4 regions of the Streptomyces sp. NPDC001443 genome follow, and region 4 is predicted to be linked to each of the others. Evidence: riboswitches for the same ligand, from Rfam matches in the RefSeq annotation. Region 4 holds a riboswitch; each other region holds the start of a gene.
The links. Region 4 has a riboswitch for cobalamin ahead of ACWC24_RS05455 (ribonucleoside-diphosphate reductase subunit alpha). Riboswitches for the same ligand answer to the same signal wherever they lie in the genome.

Region 1: it holds a riboswitch for cobalamin, as region 4 does, so the genes downstream of both, ACWC24_RS22195 (ABC transporter substrate-binding protein) here and ACWC24_RS05455 (ribonucleoside-diphosphate reductase subunit alpha) in region 4, are expected to answer to the same signal.
Region 2: it holds a riboswitch for cobalamin, as region 4 does, so the genes downstream of both, ACWC24_RS28115 (cobalamin biosynthesis protein) here and ACWC24_RS05455 (ribonucleoside-diphosphate reductase subunit alpha) in region 4, are expected to answer to the same signal.
Region 3: it holds a riboswitch for cobalamin, as region 4 does, so the genes downstream of both, ACWC24_RS09350 (CbtB domain-containing protein) here and ACWC24_RS05455 (ribonucleoside-diphosphate reductase subunit alpha) in region 4, are expected to answer to the same signal.

The regions. Positions count from the first base shown of each region.
Region 1 covers NZ_JBSFIA010000021.1:71,868-77,626, forward strand. Annotated here, with positions in the region: gene ACWC24_RS22170 (peptidoglycan-binding protein) at 1-109, opposite strand, end outside; partial or broken gene ACWC24_RS22175 (transposase) at 700-1,241, shown strand; gene ACWC24_RS22180 (Lrp/AsnC family transcriptional regulator) at 1,502-2,527, opposite strand; gene ACWC24_RS22185 (hypothetical protein) at 2,725-2,946, shown strand; gene ACWC24_RS22190 (hypothetical protein) at 3,267-3,590, shown strand; cobalamin riboswitch at 3,779-3,954, shown strand; gene ACWC24_RS22195 (ABC transporter substrate-binding protein) at 4,010-5,059, shown strand; gene ACWC24_RS22200 (FecCD family ABC transporter permease) at 5,056-5,759, shown strand, end outside.
Region 2 covers NZ_JBSFIA010000031.1:19,752-25,510, reverse strand. Annotated here, with positions in the region: gene cobN (cobaltochelatase subunit CobN) at 1-725, opposite strand, end outside; gene ACWC24_RS28120 (cobyric acid synthase) at 722-2,302, opposite strand; gene ACWC24_RS28115 (cobalamin biosynthesis protein) at 2,299-3,243, opposite strand; cobalamin riboswitch at 3,345-3,490, opposite strand; gene ACWC24_RS28110 (hypothetical protein) at 3,669-3,890, opposite strand; gene ACWC24_RS28105 (anion permease) at 3,926-5,185, opposite strand; gene ACWC24_RS28100 (class II aldolase/adducin family protein) at 5,492-5,759, shown strand, end outside.
Region 3 covers NZ_JBSFIA010000006.1:43,953-49,711, reverse strand. Annotated here, with positions in the region: gene ACWC24_RS09365 (BlaI/MecI/CopY family transcriptional regulator) at 1-185, opposite strand, end outside; gene ACWC24_RS09360 (lysylphosphatidylglycerol synthase domain-containing protein) at 360-1,298, shown strand; gene ACWC24_RS09355 (phosphatase PAP2 family protein) at 1,488-2,093, shown strand; cobalamin riboswitch at 2,143-2,295, shown strand; gene ACWC24_RS09350 (CbtB domain-containing protein) at 2,332-2,553, shown strand; gene ACWC24_RS09345 (CbtA family protein) at 2,573-3,328, shown strand; gene ACWC24_RS09340 (histidine phosphatase family protein) at 3,477-4,067, opposite strand; gene ACWC24_RS09335 (oxygenase MpaB family protein) at 4,380-5,579, shown strand; gene ACWC24_RS09330 (TetR/AcrR family transcriptional regulator) at 5,652-5,759, opposite strand, start outside.
Region 4 covers NZ_JBSFIA010000003.1:102,227-107,985, reverse strand. Annotated here, with positions in the region: gene ACWC24_RS05465 (GlxA family transcriptional regulator) at 1-369, opposite strand, end outside; gene ACWC24_RS05460 (ribonucleotide-diphosphate reductase subunit beta) at 593-1,609, opposite strand; gene ACWC24_RS05455 (ribonucleoside-diphosphate reductase subunit alpha) at 1,609-3,969, opposite strand; cobalamin riboswitch at 4,093-4,236, opposite strand; gene mctP (monocarboxylate uptake permease MctP) at 4,593-5,759, opposite strand, start outside.

The DNA.
Region 1 (5,759 bases), on a different contig from region 4:
CGGCGGTGAGCAGGGAGGCCGCCGACAGGACGGCCGCGGCCACCGCCACCACGGAGGTCCGGGCCCGTCGGCCCGGCTTCACGGAAGAATCCTTGGACATGGTCTTCATAAGGGGGAAATGTCTCCTTCGGCGGATATACGGACGACCGGTCGGTCGAACCGCGTCGTACACCGCCGGGTTCTGTCGTTCGCGGAGGATGCCGCAGGCCCGACGGCGGACGTCCGTCCTGGGCCCGGAACCGGCATGTCGTGAGGGAACCGGCCCTTCTGGCCGTTCCGGCACGGGGGAGCAAGGTTTGCCGCCCGTGGAGCCGGAACCATAAAGCCGGGGTTGCGGAATGTCATGATCCAATTTTCATTCCGCGCATGACGGTGACAGCTCGCGCCCCTTCGCGCAATGCCGGGCGGTACAACTGGCTTGATTTCATTGGCACTTCGGTGCACGCAAGGGCGATCGCCGGTCCGCGAGCGGGTGTTCCCGGGGGGCTGGGGCTGCTCTCGCAGCACCGGAGGGCAAGTGGTCCGGTTTGAGGGGCCATATTCCGCCACGAGGCCGGCGGGGGCGTCATCGTCCCCGCCGTTCCTCCCGGTTTCCCACACCCTGAACCGGCCGACGCCCTCCCCCACCCCGGACTCCGGCCGGCCGCTGAGCCAAGGGGGCGTGCGGGTCTCGAAAGAGGGCGCGCACAGGCCCTCTGATTCAGCAAGGGCCGGCGGTTCGAGCTGGAGCAGGCGGACGTCTTCCACGTCATGGCCACCACCCGGCACGACACCGTCGTCACCCGCTGGGCGATCGACCACCCCGTCCACGACCTGTTCCCCGGCCTGCCCCGGCAGAAGTGGAAACGCCGTTCCCACGGCGAGGGAGCCCACGGCCGGCGGATCCACGACTGGGCCGGCGTCGAGGTCCGGCCCTGGCACCGCGAGGACCGCCGGCACCGGGTTCTCGCCCGCCGCAGTGTGAGCAGGCCCGAGCAGATCTCCCACTACATCGCCTACTGCCCGGCCGACACCACGCTGGACGAGCTGATCCGCATCGCGGGCAGCCGATGGCGGTGGAGGAATGCTTCCAGGCGGCGAAGCAGGAATGCGGCCTGGACGACTGCCAGGTCCGCCGCTGTCCCGGCCGGCACCGCCACATGACCCTGGTCATGGCCGCCCACGCCTGCCTGACCGTCCTGCGGGCGCGGGAGCTGGGCATCGGGAAAGCGGAAACGGATCCTCCCAGCTCATCCGCCTGAGCCTCGCCGAGATCCGACGACTGATCACCCGGCTCACCGACCGCCGTCCCATCCCGGTCGAGCACGTCCTGCACTGGTCGACATGGCGCCGTCGACGCCAACACCAGGCCCGCATCAGTCACTGCAAACGACGCGGCCACAGCCCCTGAACTGCCCAGCAATCAGAACAAGGACCGTTGCAGTATTAGGGCCTGTCTGACAAGTGCTGCGGCCTCCGGGCCGCCGCTTCGGCGTGCCCGTGGCTTGTGGGCCACAGGACGTCAGATCCGGGTGCGGGCCGAGGCGGGGGGCATTCTGGTACGGGCCAGCTCCGTGATGACGGGGCTCGCCGCTTTGAGGTTCTGCAGGACCGGGCTGGTCTCGAGGGTGTGGATGGCGTCCAGGGAGCCCAGCCGCCGGGTCAGGTAGTGGTGCAGGTCGGCAGGGTCGCGGCACAGGGCTTGAGCCACCAGGTTGGTGGGGCCCGTGGTCGCTGCGACGTAGGCCAGTTCGTCGTGGCCGGCCAGTGTCGTGGCCACGTTCTCCAGGTGTGCCGGGCTCACCGACATCCACAGCAGTGCCCTGGTGTTGACGCCGAAGTGACCCGTGTCGACCTCGACGTCGAAGAAGATGGCGCCGCCGGCCTGCAGGTCCGCGAGCCGGCGCGCCACGGTGACCGGGGACCAGCCGGTCGCCTGAGCCAGCTCCGCATTGGTGGCCCGCCCGTCCTTCTGTAAGGCGACCAGCAAGTCCGCGTCGCCTGAGCCGAGTTGGCGCGGCACGGGCACGTGGGAGGTGTGGGCCGACTCGTGCTCGCGCAGGAGTCGCTGTTGCGCGTCGTCGAGCGTGTCGGCGCTGCGGCGCCAGTTCGTCGAACCGCCGAGGTAAGTGTGCAGGATGCAGTGCGCGGACACCGCGGTGATGTCGGCCGTGCGCGGAATGTCTCGCAGCAGCAGGGAGTTGCCGTTGCCCGCCCCGGCGTCGGTCGGCGTGTGGATGATCGCGACGATCTCGGTGCCGCCGGCGGTGAGTTTCACCCACGAGGTGTCCTGTCGGCGCATCAGCGCATAGGCCAGGTCCTGAGCGGAACTCGCCGCCGCGGTGAGCCGCACGAGCCACTGCGTCTGACCCGCCTGATGAGGGTCCGGCAGTCCCACGACCCGTAAGGAAGCCTCGGTGCGCAGGCGGCGGTAGCGACGGGCGACGGTCTGCGGCGAGACATCGAGGGCGGCGGCGATCTGGCTGAAGGGTGCGCGGCCGTCGATGTGCAGCGCGTGGATCAGGGCACGGTCCAGGTCGTCCAGCATGCACACATCCTTCAGTGGGGCCCGCTCCGTGGAATAAAGTTGAAGACAGCGCAGGGCACGCTACCATCGCAGCCGCAAGCCCCACAGAATTCCATCAGTTCAACCGCTCGGATCGAGATGACCGGGCACACCGGGAGTATGTACAGCGAACACGCAGGGCGCTTTGAAGTCTGTGTCACGCCCCCACCCGGCAGAAAATGGGCAGCAATTTTGACGACGTCTCGCGGTGGCTCTCCGCCCGTGACGACCTCGAGGAGTGGCTCGGCGGCCACGCCTGGCGGGCCCGGGTGTACGCGGGCGGCGACCCACGCATCGGCCACGGGCGCACGGTGGCCCCGCTCCCGGCTTGTCGGCTGGCGGCGGCGGAACTTGCCGGTGGAGAACTCCGAGGGAACCACCGGAAGGTCTGCGGCGGCTAATTCGGAATTAAATATTCCATCGCCGGTTGCACTATTTCCCGCCATCGCGGAAGTTCGGCCGAGACGTGCAGTGATGATTCGATATGGACGCCCGGACACCGCCGGGTGTGATCGCCCGCAGAGTATTTCCCTGCGATTCATACCCCTGTTGGTAAGGGGCGGCTCGGTGACGCATTTCAGCCTCATCTCATCCTGCTTATCGAAAGTCGCTGTTCTGCGGCCCGGAACGTGAGATCCACCGGCAACCACGGGGCTCTCCTCTCCAGCGCAACCGGGAAGTCCTGCCCGGTCACCCGCCTCACGGATAACAGAGGATTCGCATGTCTGACGGCACCTCACGCCCGCACGATCCCAAGGAACCGCGTGCCCGCGGCGGCGGCCACTGCGTGGTGCTCGGGGCCGGCATCGCAGGCCTCTTCGCCGCCCGAGTGCTGGCCGGCACGTCCGACCGGGTCACGGTGGTCGACCGGGACGCGCTCCCAGAGACGGACGAGAACCGGCGCGGGGTGCCGCAGGGCCGACACGCCCACGCGATCCTGCCCGCCGGCACCAGGGGGCTGCGGGAGATGTTTCCCGGCCTGATCGAGGAGTCAGAGGCGGACGGGGCAGACTTCCTCACCGCCCGCGCGGTCCCGGGTATCTGACCGGAGGGGTGCCGGGCGGGTCGAGTGCATGAGCGCGGTCCGCGGACACCCACGTGAGGCCGGACTCGCCGGTCCGGACCGGATCCTCATCCGCCGACGCGGCCCGGGCTCGTCCGGTACGTCCTGAACACCAGCACCCTCGCCCCCTGCCCCGTGACCGATCGCACGATCCGACCGCACGACGGACTTGATAGCCTCAGCAGGCCAGTCGAGCCACACCCGAGGCCAGGGAATCCGGTGCGAATCCGGAACTGACGCGCAGCGGTGAGGGGGACGGGCGGGGCACGACGCCACTGGGAGACCGGGAAGGCGCCCCGACCGGACGAACCCGAGTCCGAAGACCTGCTGGCACCTTCGCGCCCCGGCGCGGAGGGACGTCCGTAGGCCAGGCTCCGCGTACGAGCCCCGACCCCAGAGGCATGCCCGTGCTCCGTACCCCCGCCCTTCTCCGCGCTCCGGCGCTTCTCCTCGCGTCAGCCCTGCTGCTCACCGGCTGCGGTACCTCCGGCGATGACGCGAAGGCCGTGGAGACCTCCGCCGCCGGCTACCCGGTGACCCTCGGCAACTGCGGCCACCAGGTCACCCTGAAGTCGGCGCCGAAGCGGGCCGTCTCCCTCAACCAGGGCACCACCGAGATCCTGCTCTCCCTCGGCCTCGCCGACCGCATGGCCGGTACGGCGACCTGGACCGACCCGGTCATGAAGGGGTTGGAGAAGGCCGACGCGTCCGTGCCGCGCCTCGCCGACGACAACCCCTCCTTCGAGAAGGTCCTGGACGCCCAACCCGACTTCGTGACCGCCTCGTTCGTCTCCACCCTGGGCAAGGGCGGGGTCGCCACCCGCGAGCAGTTCGAGAAGCTGGGCGTGCCCACGTACGTCTCGCCGTCCGACTGCTCGGCGGGCAAGGACAACGACAGCGGCGGTGACGGATCGCGCAGCGAACCGCTCACCCTCGACGCCGTATACGGAGAAATCCGCGACCTGGCCCGCGCGTTCGGCGTCCAGGAGCGCGGCGAGAAGCTCGTCGCCGCGCTCAGGCAGCGGGTGAGCACGGCCACCGCCAAACTGCACGCCTCGGACGTCTCCCTCATGTACTGGTTCGCCAACTCCCAGTCGCCCTACCTCGCGGGCTGCTGCGGCGCGCCCGGCGCCATCACCCGCGCGGTCGGCGCGAAGAACGCGTTCGCCGACACCCACGACGAATGGCCCCAGATCAACTGGGAGACGGTCGCCGACCGCGACCCCGACGTCATCGTGATCGGCGATCTGACCCGCAAGCAGCAGACCGCCGAGACCGCCGCGGCCAAGATCCGCTTCCTGGAGTCCAACCCCGCCACCCGCAATCTGACCGCCGTGAAGAAGCGGCGGTACGTGCTGCTGAGCGGGCAGGCGATGAACCCGTCCATCCGCACGATCGAGGGGATCGAGCAGGTCACAGCCGGTCTGCGTGACTTCGGGTTCGCCAAGTGAGCTTCCGTTCCCTGCTGTTGGCGGGCGGGGGAGTGGTCGCGCTGCTCGTGTCGATCGCCGTGTCCGTGACGATCGGACCCGCCGACATCTCCACCGGCGACGTCTGGGCGTCCGTGGCGGCCCATCTCGGCCTGGGCGAGGGCACGTTGGCGCCGCTGCGTGACGGCATCGTATGGAACCTGCGGATGCCCCGCACCCTGTCGGCCGCCGTGTGCGGGGCCGGACTCGCCGTGTGCGGCGCGGTCATGCAGTCGCTGCTGCGCAACCCGCTCGCCGACCCCTTCGTGCTCGGGGTCTCCTCCGGGGCGTCCACCGGAGCGGTCGCCGTGGTCGTGCTCGGCGTGGGCGGGGGAGCGGTGTCCCTGTCGGCCGGCGCCTTCCTCGGGGCGCTGCTCTCCTTCGCCCTGGTGCTCCTGCTCAGCCACACCCTCGGCCCCGGCACCGACCGGGTCGTCCTGTCAGGGGTCGCGGCCATGCAGCTGTTCTCCGCGCTGACCTCCTTCATCGTCCTGACCTCGGCGGACGCGGAGACCACCCGGGGCGTGCTGTTCTGGCTGCTGGGCTCGCTGACAGGCGCCGACTGGGGACAGGTACTGCTCTGCACCGCCGTCCTGGCAGTGGTCCTCGTGGTCTGCCTCGGGTACGCCCGTACGCTCGACGCGTTCGCCTTCGGCGACGAGGCCGCCGCCGGACTCGGGGT
Region 2 (5,759 bases), on a different contig from region 4:
AGGGCGGCGAGGGCCCCGATGTCCCACGCCTCCTCGTCCCCGCCCGCGGACGCCCGCGAGGCGTGGGTGCCGCCCGCCGCGAGTACGGTGGCGACGATCGCGTCGGTCCGGCCGAGGATCCCGTACAGCCCGGGGTCGGCGTCGCGCAGCGAACCGCAGTACACGGCGAGCGCGTTGGCGCCGCGTGCCTCGATCGCGTCGCACAGGGTGTCCACGAAGGCGGTGTTGCCGCTGAGTTCGTGGGCGCGGTAGAAGAGCACGCCGACCGTGGGCCGGCCCTCGACGAAGGCACGTTCGCCGTGGACGCCGTACTCGGGCATCTTCCGCGGTCCGTCGAAGCCCTCCCCGGTCAGCAGCACGGTGTCGGACAGGAACCGGGCCAGCTCGGTGAGGTTCGCGGGGCCGCCCTCGACGAGGTAGCGCAGGGCCTCCGCGACCACACCGGCAGGCACCGACGACTCGGCCATCAGCTCGGCGTCCGGCACGGACTCCCCGCCCAGCAGCACGGTCGGGATCCCGGACGCCTTCAGCACGGCCAGCCCGTCCTCCCAGGCCCGCTTCCCGCCCAGCAGTCGTACGACGGCGATGTCCGCGCCCCGGATCAGTGCGGGCAGCTCCTCGGCGACGTCGACCCGGGTCGGGTTGCCGATCCGGTAGGGGGCGTCGCAGGCGCGGGCCGCCAGCAGATCGGTGTCGGCGGTCGACAACAACAACACTGTGCTCATGCGGGCGCTCCCGGGGGGATGAAGGGCAGTCCTTGCGGCGCGCCGGACTCGATGAGCCGCCACAGCGCGTCCGTGTCCGCGTGCTGTTCGATCAGGTCGCCGAGCAGGTCGAGCTGCTCCTCGCGCAGCGCGGCGAACGAGGTGTCGGGGGCCGGTACGAACCGGCGGCCCGCGGCGGCCGCCACCTCGCGCAGGAACGCCCGCCGGAATCCGTCCGACTCCAGCGAGCCGTGCCAGTGGGTGCCCCAGACGGCGCCGACCCGGCAGCCGTCGAGGGGGTGCCCCCCGCCGTCGGAGAAGAACGGCTCGCCGCCGGTGACGTCGGCGACCCCGTGATGGATCTCGTACCCCTCGACGGGCTCGCCGAGGGCCTGGCCGACGGGCCGGGTGAGCGTCTTCTCGCGGGCGAAGCGCACCCGTACGGGCAGCAGGCCGAGCCCGTCGACGTGCCCCGCGCGGCTCTCGACCTCGTCCTCGATGTGCTCGCCGAGGAGCTGGAAGCCGCCGCAGACGCCGAGCACCGGCCGGCCCTCGGCGGCCCGGCGCGCGACGGCGTCCGCGAGGCCGCGCTGCCGCAGCCACTCCAGGGCCTTCACCGTCCCGCGGGTTCCGGGGATCACCACGAGGTCGGCGTCGGCGAGCTCCTCGGGCCGGTCCACGAACCGCACGACGACGCCCGGCTCGGCGGCGAGCGCGTCCACATCCGTGAAGTTGGACATGAGCGGGACCGCGCAGACGGCGACCCGCAGGACGTCCTCGCCGACGGGGGCGGCGACGGCCGACTCCCGGACGGCACCGCGCAGGGAGACGCGCAGTCCGTCCTCCTCGTCGATGCCGAGGCCGTGCCGGAAGGGCAGTACGCCGTACGTCCGCCGCCCGGTGAGGCCGTGCAGCATGTCGAGTCCGGGTTCGAGCAGGGAGACGTCGCCCCGGAACTTGTTGACGAGGAACCCGGCGACCAGTTCCTGGTCCTCGGGCGAGAGCAGGGCGACCGTGCCGAAGAAGGAGGCGAAGACACCGCCGCGGTCGATGTCGCCGACGACGAGGACGGGCAGCCGCGCGTTGCGGGCGACGCCCATGTTCACGATGTCGGTCCGGCGCAGGTTGATCTCGGCCGGACTGCCGGCCCCTTCGCAGATCACCGCGTCGTACGTGCCCCGCAGCTCGGCGAGGCAGTCGAGGACGGTGCCCAGCAGCGCTTCCTGCCGCCCGCCGCGCAGCCGGTTCCCGGGGGACGAGCCGGAGGAGCCTTCGGACCCCCCGAAGAACCCGCGCGCGCTCATCTCGCCCACCGGCCTGCCCATGAGGACGACCTGGCTGCTGCGGTCGCTGCCGGGCTTGAGCAGCACGGGGTTCATCAGCGCGGTCGGCTCGATCCGGCAGGCCTGGGCCTGCATGGCCTGGGCCCGTCCGATCTCCGCGCCCTCGCGGGTCACGAACGAGTTGAGGGACATGTTCTGCGCCTTGAAGGGCGCGACCTTGACGCCCTGGCGCACCAGCCACCGGCAGATCCCCGCGGTGACGACGCTCTTGCCGGCGTCGGAGGTGGTGCCGGCGACCAGGAGACCACCGTTCATGAGTCACGTTCCTTCACGAGGAGCCGCGCGGCGGCGCAGACGCCGAGCGCGAGCCAGCCGACGCGCCGGGACAGCCGTACCGCCCGGTCGATGTCCGAGACACGGACGGCCCGTCCGTGGGCGCCGTTGAGCACGGGCCGGTGCTCGACCCGCCCGGCGTAGGAGAGGGTCCCGCCGAGCCGTACGCCGAGGGACCCGGCGAACGAGGCCTCCACGGGACCGGCGTTGGGACTGGGGTGCCTGGCGGCGTCGGCGCGCCAGGCCCGTACGGCCCCGCGCGGATCGTCGCCGGCCAGGGTCGCGAGGGCGGCCGTGAGGCGGGCCCCCGGCCAGCCGGCGGCGTCGTCGAGCCGGGCCGAGGCCCATCCGTAGCGGCGGTGGCGGGGCGACTTGTGGCCGACCATGGCGTCGAGGGTGTTCACGGCGCGGAAGCCGAGCAGCCCCGGCACCCCGCCGACGGCTCCCCACACCAGCGCGCCGACGACGGCGTCGGAGGTGTTCTCGGCGACCGACTCGACGACCGCTTGGGCTACGCCGTCCGCGTCGAGGGCCTGGGGGTCCCGGCCGCACAGATGCGGCAGCCGGGCGCGGGCGCCCGCGACGTCCCCGGCCTCCAGGGCGCGCCCGATGGCGCGGGCCTCCCGGGCGAGCGAGGTGCCCCCGACGACGGCCCAGGTGGCGGCGGCGGTGAGGGCCACGGAGGCGGCGCCGGAGGTACGTACGGCGCGGGCGGCCACGACCCCGAGCGCCACGGCGCCGCCGGCGCACACCACGGTGTGCAGCGCGCCCTGTCCTCGATGGTCCCGCCACAACGCCTGTTCCACGGCCGCGGCCGCGCGCCCGAACAGCGCGACCGGGTGTCCGCGGCGTGGATCGCCGAGGAACAGGTCGCCCAGGAGGCCCGCGGTGGCGCCGTACGCGAAGACGCGATCGGCACGCACCGGCTCAGCCGATCGTGGCGGTACCGGGCAGTGACCTGGTGCTGAGACTCAATCGGCAGCCGAGCATGGCGACATGTCCTCACTCAGGGTGTCCACGCCCTGGTTCGACGAGACCGACGGCGAGAGTTCCTGGCTCCCGGGGATTGCTACCCCGGTCACAGTGGCGGGACCGCGCCGGATTCGCACCGGCTTCCTCATGTGTCGTCGTAGATGGCTCCGGAAGTCCACCACGGGCCCTGAAGGGCCGTCAACCTGCTCTTGACCTGGGACGGAGGAGTGTGTGAAGCCCCACACACGGCGGGCGGCGGGATGGGCGGGTGACGAGTGGGAAGCGCGGGCGACGGGATGGGCGGGCAACGGCGAGGGCGGGAAGAACCCGTGGGTTCTTCCCGCCCTTGGTGAACGGTGTGCCGGATGGCGGCGGTTCAGGCGACGATCAGCCAGATCCCGTAGCCCACCGCGGCCGCGCAGGCCGCGAAGCACGCGTACGCGCCCGTCACCGCGAGCGCGGCGCCGCCGCCCTGCGCGGAGGCCCGCTCCTGGCGGGAGAGACCCATGATGCCGAGGGTGAACAGGGCCACGAGGCCCACGGTGGCCACGAGGCTGACGCCGAACACGGAGCCCAGGGCTGCCCAGTCGATGTTCATACCGATGCTTCCTTACTTAACCGGGTGCGCGGGGCTCAGGCGGCGGTCGGCGGGACCGACGCCGTCGCCGGGTCGACGGTGACCATCGGGGCGGCGGCCGGGGAGGGGATGGTGGCCGTGAGGTTCTCGGTCACCGTGCCCGTGGGGGGCGGGGCCACCATGGCGATCGCCTGGGTCACCACGCCGGCCGGCTCCTCGGAGGCGGTGACGCTGTTGTGGTCGACGGTCTCGCGCCGGGAGACCTTCCAGATCGCGGCGCTGGCGGCGATCAGGAAGACGGCGACGGCCGCGGTGCCCCAGTCGCCCAGGTTCGTCACGGACTCGGCGAGCGCGCCGACCAGGCCGGCGGCCGGCAGGGTCAGGCCCCAGGCGACGAACATGCGGGTCGCGGTGGACCAGCGAACGACTCCGCCCTTGCGGCCGAGGCCCGCGCCCATCACGGAGCCGGAGACGGCGTGCGTGGTGGAGAGGGAGAAGCCGAGGTGGGAGGAGGCCAGGATGACCGTCGCGGCGCTGGTCTGGGCGGCGAAGCCCTGCTGCGGCTGGAGGTCGGTCAGGCCCTTGCCCATCGTGTGGATGATGCGCCAGCCGCCCAGGGAGGTGCCGAGCGCGATGGCGAGACCGGCGGAGAGGATGACCCAGACCGGCGGGTTGGAGCCGGGCGCGATGGCGCCGCCGGCGACCAGGGCGAGGGTGATGATGCCCATCGTCTTCTGGGCGTCGTTGGTGCCGTGGGCCAGGGAGACCAGGCCGGCCGAGGCGATCTGGCCGGTGCGGTAGCCCTTCGCGGCGGCCTTGCTGTCGGCCTTCTTGCCCAGGGTGTAGGAGAAGCGGGTGGCCAGCATCGAGGCGACGCCCGCCACGATCGGGGCCGCGACGGCGGGGATGAGGACCTTGGTGACCAGCACGTCGCCGTGGACGGCGCCCACGCCGGCCGAGGCGACGGTGGCGCCGATCAGACCGCCCATGAGGGCGTGCGAGGAGCTGGACGGCAGGCCCACCAGCCAGGTCAGCAGATTCCAGAGGATCGCGCCGACCAGGGCGGCGAAGATGACCTCGGGTCGGATGCCGGTCTCGTCGACGAGACCCTTGGAGATCGTGTTGGCGACCTCCACGGAGAGGAAGGCGCCCACGAGGTTGAGGACGGCCGACATGGCCACCGCAACCTTGGGCTTGAGCGCACCGGTCGAGATGGTCGTGGCCATCGCGTTGGCGGTGTCGTGAAAACCGTTCGTGAAATCGAACGCGAGTGCAGTTACCACCACAATCGCGAGGATCAGCGAGAAGTTTTCCATTTACCCAGGCAATCGTTCGAAGTCGTTGGTGCGATGAACGTAAGTAACCTGGGTGAACGGAAGGTGAACTGGGACGGGCTTTGTGGTGTCACCAACAGGAGAATGATCCTCCGCTTGGTGCTACTGATACGTACCCCGCATGACCGGTCACCCCAGGTGAGCGGCCTGGAGCCGCGATCCCGCCGGACCGCTTGCCGGGATTCCGCCTCTCGGCGGGTCGTCACCGCCGTCGTATGCCGACGGGCCCGAAACGGCTACGCTGCGTGACCGGCGGCCGGCCGGTGGCGCGCCTGGCAGGATCGCGGCATGAGTGAGCGACGACACGGCGGGCGGGGCGAGCGAGGCGCCCGGGACATCAAAGGCATACGGAGCGAACCGGGCGGCCGGGGTGTGGGCGAGGACGAGGCGCGTGCCTGGGACGCGCTGGTCGGGACGGCCCGCCGGACCGTCTCCGACGGACTGGTCGTCGGCACCTCGGGCAACGTCTCCGTCCGGGTCGGGGACACCGTGCTGGTCACGCCGTCCGGCGTGCCCTACGACCGGCTGACACCGGACGACATCACCGGGGTCGACC
Region 3 (5,759 bases), on a different contig from region 4:
CCTTTGTCGTACAGACGTTTGAGGATGGTGTGGACGGTGTTGTAGGCGAGGTCGCCGCCGAGCTCCGTCTGGATCTCGGCCGGGGTCCGGGGCAGCTCCGCCGCCCACAGTGCCGCCAGGACCGCGCCCTCCAACTCGCCCGCACTGCGCCGTCCGGGTCTCTTGTGTGGGCCGGTGCCAGCCATGTCGGCCACCTTACCGAGACGGGCGGATATCTTCTCACCTGCCTTTAACCCTACAAAATGTAGGGTGTGATGCGACCCTACATTTTGTAGGGGAGTCGATCCCGTGGCGCGCTACGACGAGAGGTGCACGATGGCCGACGGCTCTCCCTTCGTCCGGCGCGCCCGAGGACCGGCGTGACCGCGACCGACCTGCCGGTGAGCACGGGCCGACGCCGGTACTGGCGGCTGGGGGTCACGCTCGCGGTACTCCTGGCCGCCTGTGGGGTCCTCGTCGCGCGCCGGGACGTCCTCGACAGCGGGGCCGACCGGCTCGCCGCCGCCGACCGCGCGTGGCTGTTGCTCGCGTGCGTCGCCGCCGCGTCGACCTGGGTGTGCGCGGCCGTCGTCCAGCAGGGCGCGGTGACCGAACGGCTGCCACGGCGAAGGCTGGTGGCCGCACAGTTCGCCGCGTCCGCCGCCAACCATCTCCTCCCGGCCGGGGCCGGGGCGACCCTGGTCAACCTGCGCTTCCTGACCCGGTGCGGGCTGTCCGCGACCCGTTCGGCGACCGCGCTCGCGGTGAAGGCGGCGGCCGGCGGGCTGGTCCGCTGCGTGCTGGGCCTGACCCTGCTGCTGACCTCGCCGGACACCGTACGGGTGCCGGCGCGCGTGCCGCAGGGGCTGGTGCTGCTGCTGCCGGTGGCGGCCGGGGCCGTGGTGCTGGCCGTCGCGGCGAGCGCCCGGCTGCGGCGTGCCGTGGGCCGGGCTCTCGCGGAGGTGCGGGAGGTGCACCGGTCCCGGGCGCGGGCCTGGGCGCTGTGGGGCGGCTCGACCGCGTTCGCGCTGCTGCACGCCGGGGTGGTCGTCGCCGTCGTCCACGCGCTCGGCCTCGGGCTGTCCACGGGCCATGTGGTCATGGCGTACCTCGTCGCCAGCGGTGCGGCCGCGCTGCTGCCCACGCCCGGCGGTCTCGGTTCCCTGGACGCCGCGCTCGCCCTGGCTCTCACCGCGGACGGGGCGCCGGGACGGGCGGCGATCTCGGCCGTCCTCGGCTACCGCCTGCTCACCGCGTGGCTGCCGATGGCTCCCGGCCTGCTGGTCCTGCTCCTGCTCGCACGGCGCTCGGCACTCTGAGGGCGCCCGGCCCGTCGGGTCCGGTTTCTCCCGCTCCCGCCCGTCGCGGGAACGCCTCACCCTCCCTGATCGTCTACAGTGTCGTAGACCGACTACACGTCTGTAGTCGACTGCTGTGGACGTGTCGGACTCCGGCCGGACGCCTGGTGTCCCGCAGTCCACGGGGTGCGAAGGGAAGAACTCATGCCGATGAACACCGCTTTCGGCGGCGCGTCGATGGACGGCTCCGCCTACCGGGACGTGGTCGGTCTCGCGGGGCGTTCGCCCGGATGGCTGGACACCGCGGTGTCGGCGTGGTCGACGTACGGACTCGCCCTGTTCGCCGTCCTGATGGTCGTCGGCTGGTGGCGGGCCCGGCGCGAGGGGGCCGCGCGGACGGTGACGGCCCTGGCCGTGCCGGTGGTCGCGGTGCTGGCCTACGGCGTGGACTCCGTGCTGAAGCTGCTGGTCCGCGAGACCCGGCCGTGCCTGACGCTGCACGTGCGCACCCTGGAGACGTGTCCGGCACCCGGTGACTGGTCGTTCCCCAGCAACCACACGGTGATCGCCGCCGCGTGCGCCGTGGCCCTGCTGTCCGTCTCGCGCCGGCTGGGCGCGGTGGCGGTCGTGGCCGCGCTGGCGATGGGCGTGTCCCGGGTCTGGGTCGGCGTGCACTATCCGCACGACGTGGTCGCGGGAATCCTCGTCGGCGGACTCGTCGCCCAGGGCCTCATGACCTTGGTGCGGCGCCGGGCGGACACGCTGGCGCGCCTGCTGACAGCCACTCCGCTGCGCCCGCTGCTGCCCGCCTCCTGACGCTGGGCGTCCCAAGTAGGCACGGGATCACCCCTGCTGACGCGCTATTGGCCCTGCATACGACACACGGTACTGTCGTTCTGATACGACGACGGGATCACGGAAGCCGGTGAGAATCCGGCACGGTCGCGCCACTGTGGACGATGCCTCCTCGACGGGGCGCATCGCGAGTCAGACCCGGGGCCGTCGTCCTGTGCACCACCGAGATGGGACGCGAACTCCCAGAGGAGGCCCTGCCATGGCGCAGCACGTCGCTCAGCCGACCGCCACCACCCCCGTCGTCACCGGCAAGCTGCCGTTGAAGGACATTGCCCCCTGGGCGGTCTTCTTCGGCATCCTGATGCTGGTCCTGCTGTACTTCGTCGGCGCCGAGCAGGGCGCCACCTCCGTCGTCTCCGGCGAGGACGTCCACGAGTGGGTGCACGACGCCCGCCACCTGCTCGGCTTCCCCTGCCACTGACGAGGGGCGCCGAACTCCCGTGAACTCCGCAACAGTGAGAAACCTGCTCGTGCGGGGCATGCTCGCCGGCCTCGAGGTCGGCGTGCTCGCCCTGATCGTCGCCTACTTCCTCGGTGAGCCGAGCGTGGACAGCGCGATCGGCTTCGAGGAGGCGCACGCGCACGCCCACGAGCACGAGGTCGAACTCGTCTCCCGCAGCCTCCAGTCCACCGCCGGCCTCGCCACCGGCGTGCTGATCTACGGCGTGGCGTTCGGCGGCATCGCCGCCCTCGCCTTCTGCTTCGCCCTCGGGCGCGTCGGCCGCTTCGGCCCCCGCGCCACCGCGCTGCTGCTGTCGGGGACCGCGCTGCTCGCCGTCTACGTCGTGCCGTTCCTGAAGTACCCCGCCAACCCGCCGTCGGTCGGCGACCCCGACACCATCGGCAAGCGCACCACGCTGTACTTCCTGATGATGGTCCTCAGCGTGCTCCTCGCGGTCGCCGCGGTGATCGCGGGCAAGCGGCTCGCACCGAGACTGGGCACCTGGTACGCCACCGTCGTCGCCGTCCTCGGCTTCATCGCCGTGATCGGCCTGGCGTACGCGTTCCTGCCCGTCGTCAACGAGGTCCCGGCGGACTTCCCGGCCACCCTGCTGTGGCGGTTCCGGCTCTCCGCCCTCGCCATCCAGGCCACGCTGTGGGCGGGCTTCGGCCTCGTCTTCGGCGAACTGGCCGAGAGACTGCTGCACCCGAAGCCCGCACGGGTCGCCGCGGGTTCGGCGGTGACCGCCCCGTAGCGACCCCGTCGTCACGCCGAGAGGGCCCGCGGATCCGTCCGCGGGCCCTCTCGGCGTCAGTGACGTGTGCGTCCGGTGACCCGTGCATGCGGTGGCGTGTGCTGTCGGTGATGCGCCGAGGGCGATGCGCCGCGGGTGAGGTGCGCGGTCAGTCCTGCGGGCCGGCCGTCACAGGACCTAGCGGCCGGCCGAGCCGGAGGTTCCAGCGGTGCGCGCGTCCGGTGAGCTCGGTCGCCGTCAGCGGCGGCACGTCGAGGCGCCAGAAGGCGGCCTCGGGAGCCGCCAACGCATGGATCACCGCGGCCCGTACGATCTCCGGCTCCACCACGGCCAGCACCCTGCCGTCGCTTCCCGCCGACGCCTCCAGCCAGCGGGCGACCCGATCGCATACGTCCCGCACCGACTCCCCGCCGTGCGGAGCGGCCCCCGGGTCGGACAGCCAGCGCGCCAGCTCCTGCGGCTCCGCGGCGGCGACCTCGTCGAGGGTCAGGCCACGCCAGCGCCCCATGTCCCCGCCCGCGAGCGCCGGTTCGCCGGTCGCGTCGAGACCCAGTTCCGCGGCCGTCCGGCGGCAGCGCACGCTCGGTGAGGCGAGGACGCGGACGGCCGGCGGCAGGGAGCCGGCCGCCGCCCGGGCCCGCGCGGCACCGCGGTCGTCGATCGGGTCACCGTCGTCGAAACGAGCCCGGCGCAGCGACGAACTCGTCGCGGGCGTGATGAAGGTGACACGGCTCGTCACGTGGTCGCTCCTCCTGTGCGGATCCCGGACTGCCGGTCCGGGGCCCATGAGGGTATCCGGCCCGGCGTACCGGCCGTCGGCGCCGACGGCCACGGTGAAGTGCCGCCCGCCGCCCGCCGCCCGTCGCGCGCCGCCTGTCACCCGCTGCCCGTCAGCGCCCTCGGTCACCACCATTGCCGACCGCTACGCACCTCGCTATGTTAATCGAAAATCACATCTGCGCGACAAGGTTCATCGCGTGTTGATCGTGCAACTGGCAAGTCTGCGACGGAACTTGTAATCATCTGACCCATCAGGGAAGCAGGTAAGTCAATGGAGAACCTCAGCAGGCGCAAGGCTCTGTCACTCGGTGTCGCGCTCGGTCTCGTGGGTGTGACCGGCCCCGCCCGGGCCTGGGCGTCGACGGGCTCGGTGTCCGCGGCCGCCGCCGGAACCGGCCCGGAGTGGATCTGGGACAGCCTGGCGGACCCTCTGATGGCTTCGATGCTCGACAACGGACACGTGCCGACGATCAACACGGCCTGGGCGTCGTGGGTGAACAACAACGACCCGCTGCCCGGCGGCGTACCGGCCGAGTTCACCGCGTACCTGCAACAGGTCAACGTGCTGCCCACCTGGGCCGACCCCGCCAAGCTGGCCCGTGCCGCCGACTTCAACCGGCGCAGGGACACGTACCTGTTCATGCTGTACGGCCTCGGCAGCGGAATCATGAGCACCGTGATCCCGCGCGAGGCGAGGAGCGTCTACTGGTCCGCGGGCGGCGCCAACATGCAGGACCGCGCCGCCAAGACGTTCACGTTCGGCTACGACCTGTCCCAACTGGGAGCCTTCCAGCCGACGGGCCAGTTCGTCGTCACCGCCAACAAGACCCGCGTGGTGCACGCGGCGGTGCGTCACCTGCTGCCGCAGTCGCCGCACTGGAAGGCGGTCACCGACGAGACCACCCCGATCAGCGCCGCCGACATCCTGGTCACCTTCCACAGCCTGGGCACCTACGTGCACCGCAAGCTGCTCGACTGGAAGATCCCGTTCCCGGCCGCGGACCAGGAGGCCTTCCTGCACTCGTGGCAGGTCGCCGTCCATCTGCTCGGTGTGCCGGACGAGCACATCCCCCAGACCTGGGCGGCCGCCGAAGCGCAGTCGGCGCAGGTGCTCACCCCGATCCTCACCCCGACCACCGAGGGCATCGCACTGGCCGAGGACCTGCTCGGCCTGACCGCACAGGTCGACCTCGGTGTCACCCGCGGGTTCCTGAACGAGTTCGTACGCTACGTCCTCAGCGACCAGGTCGGCGACTGGCTGGGGCTGACCCGCGACTACGCGTCGGCGGCCCTGATCCGCACCGCGTGGCCGGCGTACATCCTGTTCCGTGAGGGGCTGTCGCCCGTCATGCCCGGCACCTTCTACCTGTTCGACCAGTTCATCCGCACCCTGGCGATGCTGTTCCTCAACAAGGGCGCCTCCGGGACCACCACCCCCATCACGATCCCCACCGCGAACCGGGCGGCCTGAGCCCTCGATCCGGCCGCTCCCACCCGCACCCGCCCCGTCGGCCGTCGGACCGAGGGGCGGGCGCGGCGGGGCTCACAGCCCCAGCGCCCCCACGACCAGGGCGGTCACGGCCTCACGATGCCCGGGGCTGTCCCGCCACCGCAGTCTGCGTCCCGCCTCGACCACCACGCCGAACCCGGC
Region 4 (5,759 bases):
ACGCCCGTCCAGCAGTCCGGCGGCACCGAGCACGAAGACCCCGGAGCACACGCTGAGCACCCGGGCGCCCCGGTCGACGGCCCGGCGCAGCGCCGTCAGCAGCTCGGGCGGGTGCTCACGCAGGACGGTGGCGTCGGAGGCGGGCACCGCGATCAGGTCGGCCTCCTCCAGCCGCTCCAGGCCGTGCTCGGTCGACACCGTGAACCCGGCGACATGGGTGCTGAGGGTCGGCCCCTCGGCCGAGGCGACGGCGTAGTCGTACACCGGCAGCCCCTCGTCGCTGCGGTCGATGCCGAACACCTCGCAGACCACGCCGAGTTCGAAGGGGTGCGCGCCGTCGAGCAGAACGGTCACCACGTTCTTCAGCATGCCGTCAGTGTGCAGCAGATCCCGCCCGGACGCTGGCAGGAATTCGAAGTTGTGCGGCAGTCCTGCCACTGTCAGGGGTGTTCGCGGCGTACGACAGTTACTTCATGAACACATTCACCGGATACGCCGCCCTCCTGGTCGCCCTCGTCCTCCTCGCCGGTCCGGCGCTCGCGTGGCTGCTGCGCGAGCGCCGGATCGACCGGGAGCTGAGGCCGCGGCAGGCTCAGAAGTCCTCGTCCAGGTCGACGGTGCCCTCCACCGCCACCTGGTACGCGGACGGGCGCCGCTCGAAGAAGTTGGTCAGCTCCTGAACCCCCTGGAGCTCCATGAAGGAGAAGGGGTTCTCCGAGCCGTACACCGGGGCGAAGCCGAGCCGGCTGAGCCGCTGGTCGGCGACGCACTCCAGGTACTGCCGCATCGATTCGGTGTTCATGCCCGGCAGGCCGTCACCGCACAGGTCGCGCGCGAACTGCAGCTCGGCCTCGACGGCCTCCCGGAGCATGTCGGTGACCTGCTGCCGCAGCTCGTCGTCGAAGAGCTCCGGCTCCTCCTTGCGGACGGTGTCGACCACGTCGAAGGCGAAGCTCATGTGCATCGTCTCGTCGCGGAACACCCAGTTGGTGCCGGTGGCCAGACCGTGCAGCAGACCCCGGCTGCGGAACCAGTAGACGTACGCGAAGGCGCCGTAGAAGAACAGGCCCTCGATGCACGCGGCGAAGCAGATCAGGTTGAGCAGGAAACGGCGGCGGTCGGCCTTGGTCTCCAGCCGGTCCAGCTTCTCGACCTCGTTGATCCACTTGAAGCAGAACCCGGCCTTCTCGCGGATGGAGGGGATGTTCTCCACGGCGTCGAACGCCGCCGCCCGGTCCTCCGGGTCGGGCAGGTAGGTGTCCAGCAGCGTCAGATAGAACTGGACGTGCACGGCCTCCTCGAACAGCTGGCGCGACAGGTACAGGCGCGCCTCCGGGGAGTTGATGTGCTTGTAGAGGGTCAGCACCAGGTTGTTCGCCACGATCGAGTCGCCCGTCGCGAAGAACGCGACCAGACGGCCGATCAGATGCTGCTCGGCCGGGGTCATCTTCGCGAGGTCGGACACGTCCGAGTGGAGGTCGACCTCCTCCACGGTCCAGGTGTTCTTGATGGCGTCCCGGTAGCGCTCGTAGAAGTCCGGGTAGCGCATCGGGCGCAGCGTCAGCTCGAAGCCCGGGTCGAGGAGGTTCTGGTTACGGGTGGAGCTCATTACTGGCAGGCCTCGCAGGACTCGGGGTTCTCAAGGGAGCAGGCGACGGCGTCGGGGTCGGCCGTCTGCTGGACGGGGACGGTGGCCTGGGCCTGGGCGGCCCGCGCGATCCGGGTCGCCGGACGCGAACGCAGGTAGTACGTCGTCTTCAGGCCCGACTTCCAGGCGTACGCGTACATCGAGGAGAGCTTGCCGATGGTCGGCGTCTCCAGGAACAGGTTCAGGGACTGCGCCTGGTCCAGGTACGGGGTGCGGGCCGCGGCCATGTCGATCAGGCCGCGCTGCGGGATCTCCCACGCCGTGCGGTACAGCGCCCGCACGTCGGCCGGGATCCACGCGAAGTCCTGCACCGAGCCGCTGGAGTCGCGCAGCGCCTCCCGGGTGCGGGCGTCCCACACGCCGAGCTCCTTGAGGTCCTGCACGAGGTAGGAGTTGACCTGGAGGAACTCGCCGGACAGCGTCTCGCGCTTGAACAGGTTGGAGACCTGCGGCTCGATGCACTCGTACACGCCCGCGATGGACGCGATCGTGGCGGTCGGCGCGATCGCCAGGAGCAGCGAGTTGCGCATCCCGGTGGTGGCGATGCGTGCCCGCAGGGCCGCCCAGCGCTCCGGCCAGGTGAGCTCGACGTCGTAGTGGTCGGGGTGCAGGACGCCCCGGGCGGTACGGGTCTTCTCCCAGGCCGGCAGCGGGCCGTTGCGCTCGGCGAGGTCGGCGGAGGCCTCGTACGCGGCGAGCATGATCCGCTCGGCGAGACGGGTGGACAGTTCCCTGGCCGCCGGGGAGTCGAAGGGCAGCCGCAGCTTGAAGAAGACGTCCTGGAGGCCCATCGCGCCGAGGCCCACGGGACGCCACTTCGCGTTGGAACGGCCCGCCTGCTCGGTCGGGTAGAAGTTGATGTCGACCACGCGGTCGAGGAAGGTGACGGCGGTGCGGACGGTCTCGTCCAGCCGCTCCCAGTCGATGCCGCCGTCGACGACGAAGGCGCCGAGGTTGACCGAGCCCAGGTTGCAGACCGCCGTCTCGCCGTCGTTCGTGACCTCCAGGATCTCCGTGCAGAGGTTGGAGGAGTGGACGACGTGCCCCGGCTCGGCCGTCTGGTTGGCGGTGCGGTTGGCGGCGTCCTTGAAGGTCATCCAGCCGTTGCCGGTCTGCGCGAGGGTGCGCATCATGCGGCCGTACAGATCGCGGGCGGGGATCGTCTTCTTCGCCAGGCCCGCCGCCTCCGCCGCGCGGTAGGCCGCGTCGAACTCCTCGCCCCACAGGTCGACCAGCTCGGGCACGTCGGAGGGGGAGAACAGGGACCACTGCGCGTCGGCGTTCACGCGGCGCATGAACTCGTCCGGGATCCAGTGCGCGAGGTTGAGGTTGTGCGTACGGCGGGCGTCCTCGCCGGTGTTGTCGCGCAGCTCCAGGAACTCCTCGATGTCGGAGTGCCAGGTCTCCAGGTAGACCGCGGCGGCGCCCTTGCGCCGGCCGCCCTGGTTCACCGCGGCGACCGAGGCGTCGAGGGTCTTCAGGAACGGGACGATGCCGTTGGAGTGCCCGTTGGTGCCGCGGATCAGCGAACCGCGCGAACGGATCCGGGAGTACGACAGACCGATGCCGCCGGCGTGCTTGGAGAGCCGGGCGACCTGGTGGTAGCGGTCGTAGAGGGAGTCCAGCTCGTCCAGCGGGGAGTCGAGGAGGTAGCAGGACGACATCTGGGGGTGCCGCGTACCGGAGTTGAAGAGCGTGGGGGAGGACGGCAGGTAGTCCAGGCGGCTCATCAGCCGGTAGAGCGCGGCGACCTCGTCCACCGAGCGCACGGAGTCGTCCTCGGCGAGGCCGGCGGCGACCCGCAGCATGAAGTGCTGGGGTGTCTCGATCACCTGACGGGTGATCGGGTGCCGGAGCAGGTAGCGGCTGTGCAGGGTGCGCAGACCGAAGTAGCCGAACCGGTCGTCGCCCTCGGTGTCGACGAGCGCGTCGAGGCGGGCGGCGTGGATGCGGGTGAACTCCGCCGTGCGGTCGGCGATGAGGCCTTCCCGGTGCCCGACGGCGACGGACTCGGTGAACGTCGTCACGCCCTGCGAGGCGGCTTCCGCGGCGATGCTGATGGTCAACAGCCGGGCGGCCAGCCGCGAGTAGGCGGGATCGTCGGAGATGAGCCCCGCGGCCGCCTCCGTGGCCAGCTCGCGCAGCTCCGTCTCGTCCGCCCGCGCGGACCGGCCGCGCAGCGCGGCGGCGGCGACCCGGCCGGGGTCGGCGTCGGGGAGGTCGGAGGTCAGCTCGGTCAGGGTCCGCAGCAATGCGGCACCGGGACCGTCGGTCTCCCTCGCCGGGGTGGCTGAAGCCGGATCGGCTGGCGCGATGGTCACTTGGGGCTCTCCCTCGCTCGGCAGGGGGCCTCACGGAGGGCAGGGGGCGGCACACGAGCGCACGGGGCGTCGCGTCCACCGGTCCATTCCGCGAGACCCGGACGTCAAGGCACCCGGACCGGACGGCCGGGCGCGCGGTCGGCAGGTCCTCGGACTGGACGCGTGGACGCCCGCCGTAGGGCGGACAGGCACGGGTACACCGTTGCGGGACAGTTCCGGATTCGCACCGGATTCCCCTGCGGCGACAGCGAGCATGAGCATACATCTTGTGCCGGGCTGCGGTGCCACCCCCAGATGTTGTGTCACATCGGCTTCGGAGCGTGTCAGTCGGGCTCGTCGAGGACGGCGGCCGGAGGCCCGGGCGCGGGCGCGTGCGGGCTCCTCGCGGGCGCCGGACGGGGGCGTGGCGCGGCTGTCCTGCGAGCGCCGGACGGGCCCGTGGCGGGGCTTCCCCCGGGCGCCGGACGGCGGGCGGCGGGCGCCGGACGGGGCGGAGGCCGGGGACGCGAAGGGGCGGCGGGGCCTTGTTGCCCCGCCGCCCCTCGCCCCCGCCGGTGAATCCGGCGGGGAAGTGGTTCAGTGTCCTGCTCCGGTGCCGGCGTGCGGCTCCCGACGCGTCGGCGTCAGTGCGCCGATCCGGCCGTGGCAGGCGGCAGTTCCACCTGTACGCCCGGGTCGCCGGCGTCCGCCGTGTAGTCCTGCGGGCTGGTCTCGTCGACGCCCTCGGGCGCCTTGAGGGCCTTCAGGACGAAGGTGAGGACCACCGTGACGGCCACGTTGAGCACGAACGCCGTCAGGCCGATGTAGCCGATCTCGCCGATGCCGGGGATCTCCTTCGAGCTGCCGCCGAAGTGCTTCTGGGTCGGCGAGGCCACCCCGTACGCGGCGAGCGTGCCGTACACCATGCCCACGGCCCAGCCCGCCAGCAGTGCCCAGCGGTGGAACCAGCGGGTGAACAGGCCGCCGACCAGGGCCGGGAAGGTCTGCAGGATCCAGATGCCGCCGAGCAGCTGGAAGTTGATCGCGACCGTCTTGTCCATGGTGAGGACGAAGACGAGGGCACCGACCTTCACCAGCAGCGACACCAGCTTGGAGACCTGGGTCTCCTGCTTCGGGGTCGCGTCGGGCTTGATGAAGTCCTTGTAGATGTTGCGGGTGAAGAGGTTCGCGGCAGCGATCGACATGATGGCCGCGGGGACCAGGGCGCCGATGCCGATGGCGGCGAACGCCACGCCCGCGAACCAGTCCGGGAACATGTTCTCGAAGAGCTGGGGGATCGCCAGCTGGCCGTTGGTCACCTTCACCCCGGCCGCGATCGCCATGAAGCCGAGCAGGGCGAGCAGGCCCAGCATCAGCGAGTACAGCGGGAGGATCGTGGTGTTGCGGCGGATCACGTCGCGACTGCGACTGGACAGCGTCGCCGTGATCGAGTGCGGGTACATGAACAGCGCGAGCGCCGAGCCGAGCGCCAGGGTGGCGTACGTCCACTGGCCCGCCTCGGGGGGTACGAGCCCGCCCGCACCGGCCGCCGTGTACTTGTCGCCGGCCGCCTTGAAGATCTCGTCGAAGCCGCCCAGCTTGATCGGGATGTAGATGATGGCCACCGCGATCACGATGTAGATCAGGGTGTCCTTCACGAACGCGATCAGGGCGGGCGCGCGCAGCCCCGAGGAGTAGGTGTAGGCGGCCAGCACGGCGAACGCGATCAGCAGCGGCAGGTCCTTCACGAACCAGTTGCTGTTCTCGCCGCCGCCGACGCCCATCACGTCCAGCACGGCCTGGATGCCGAC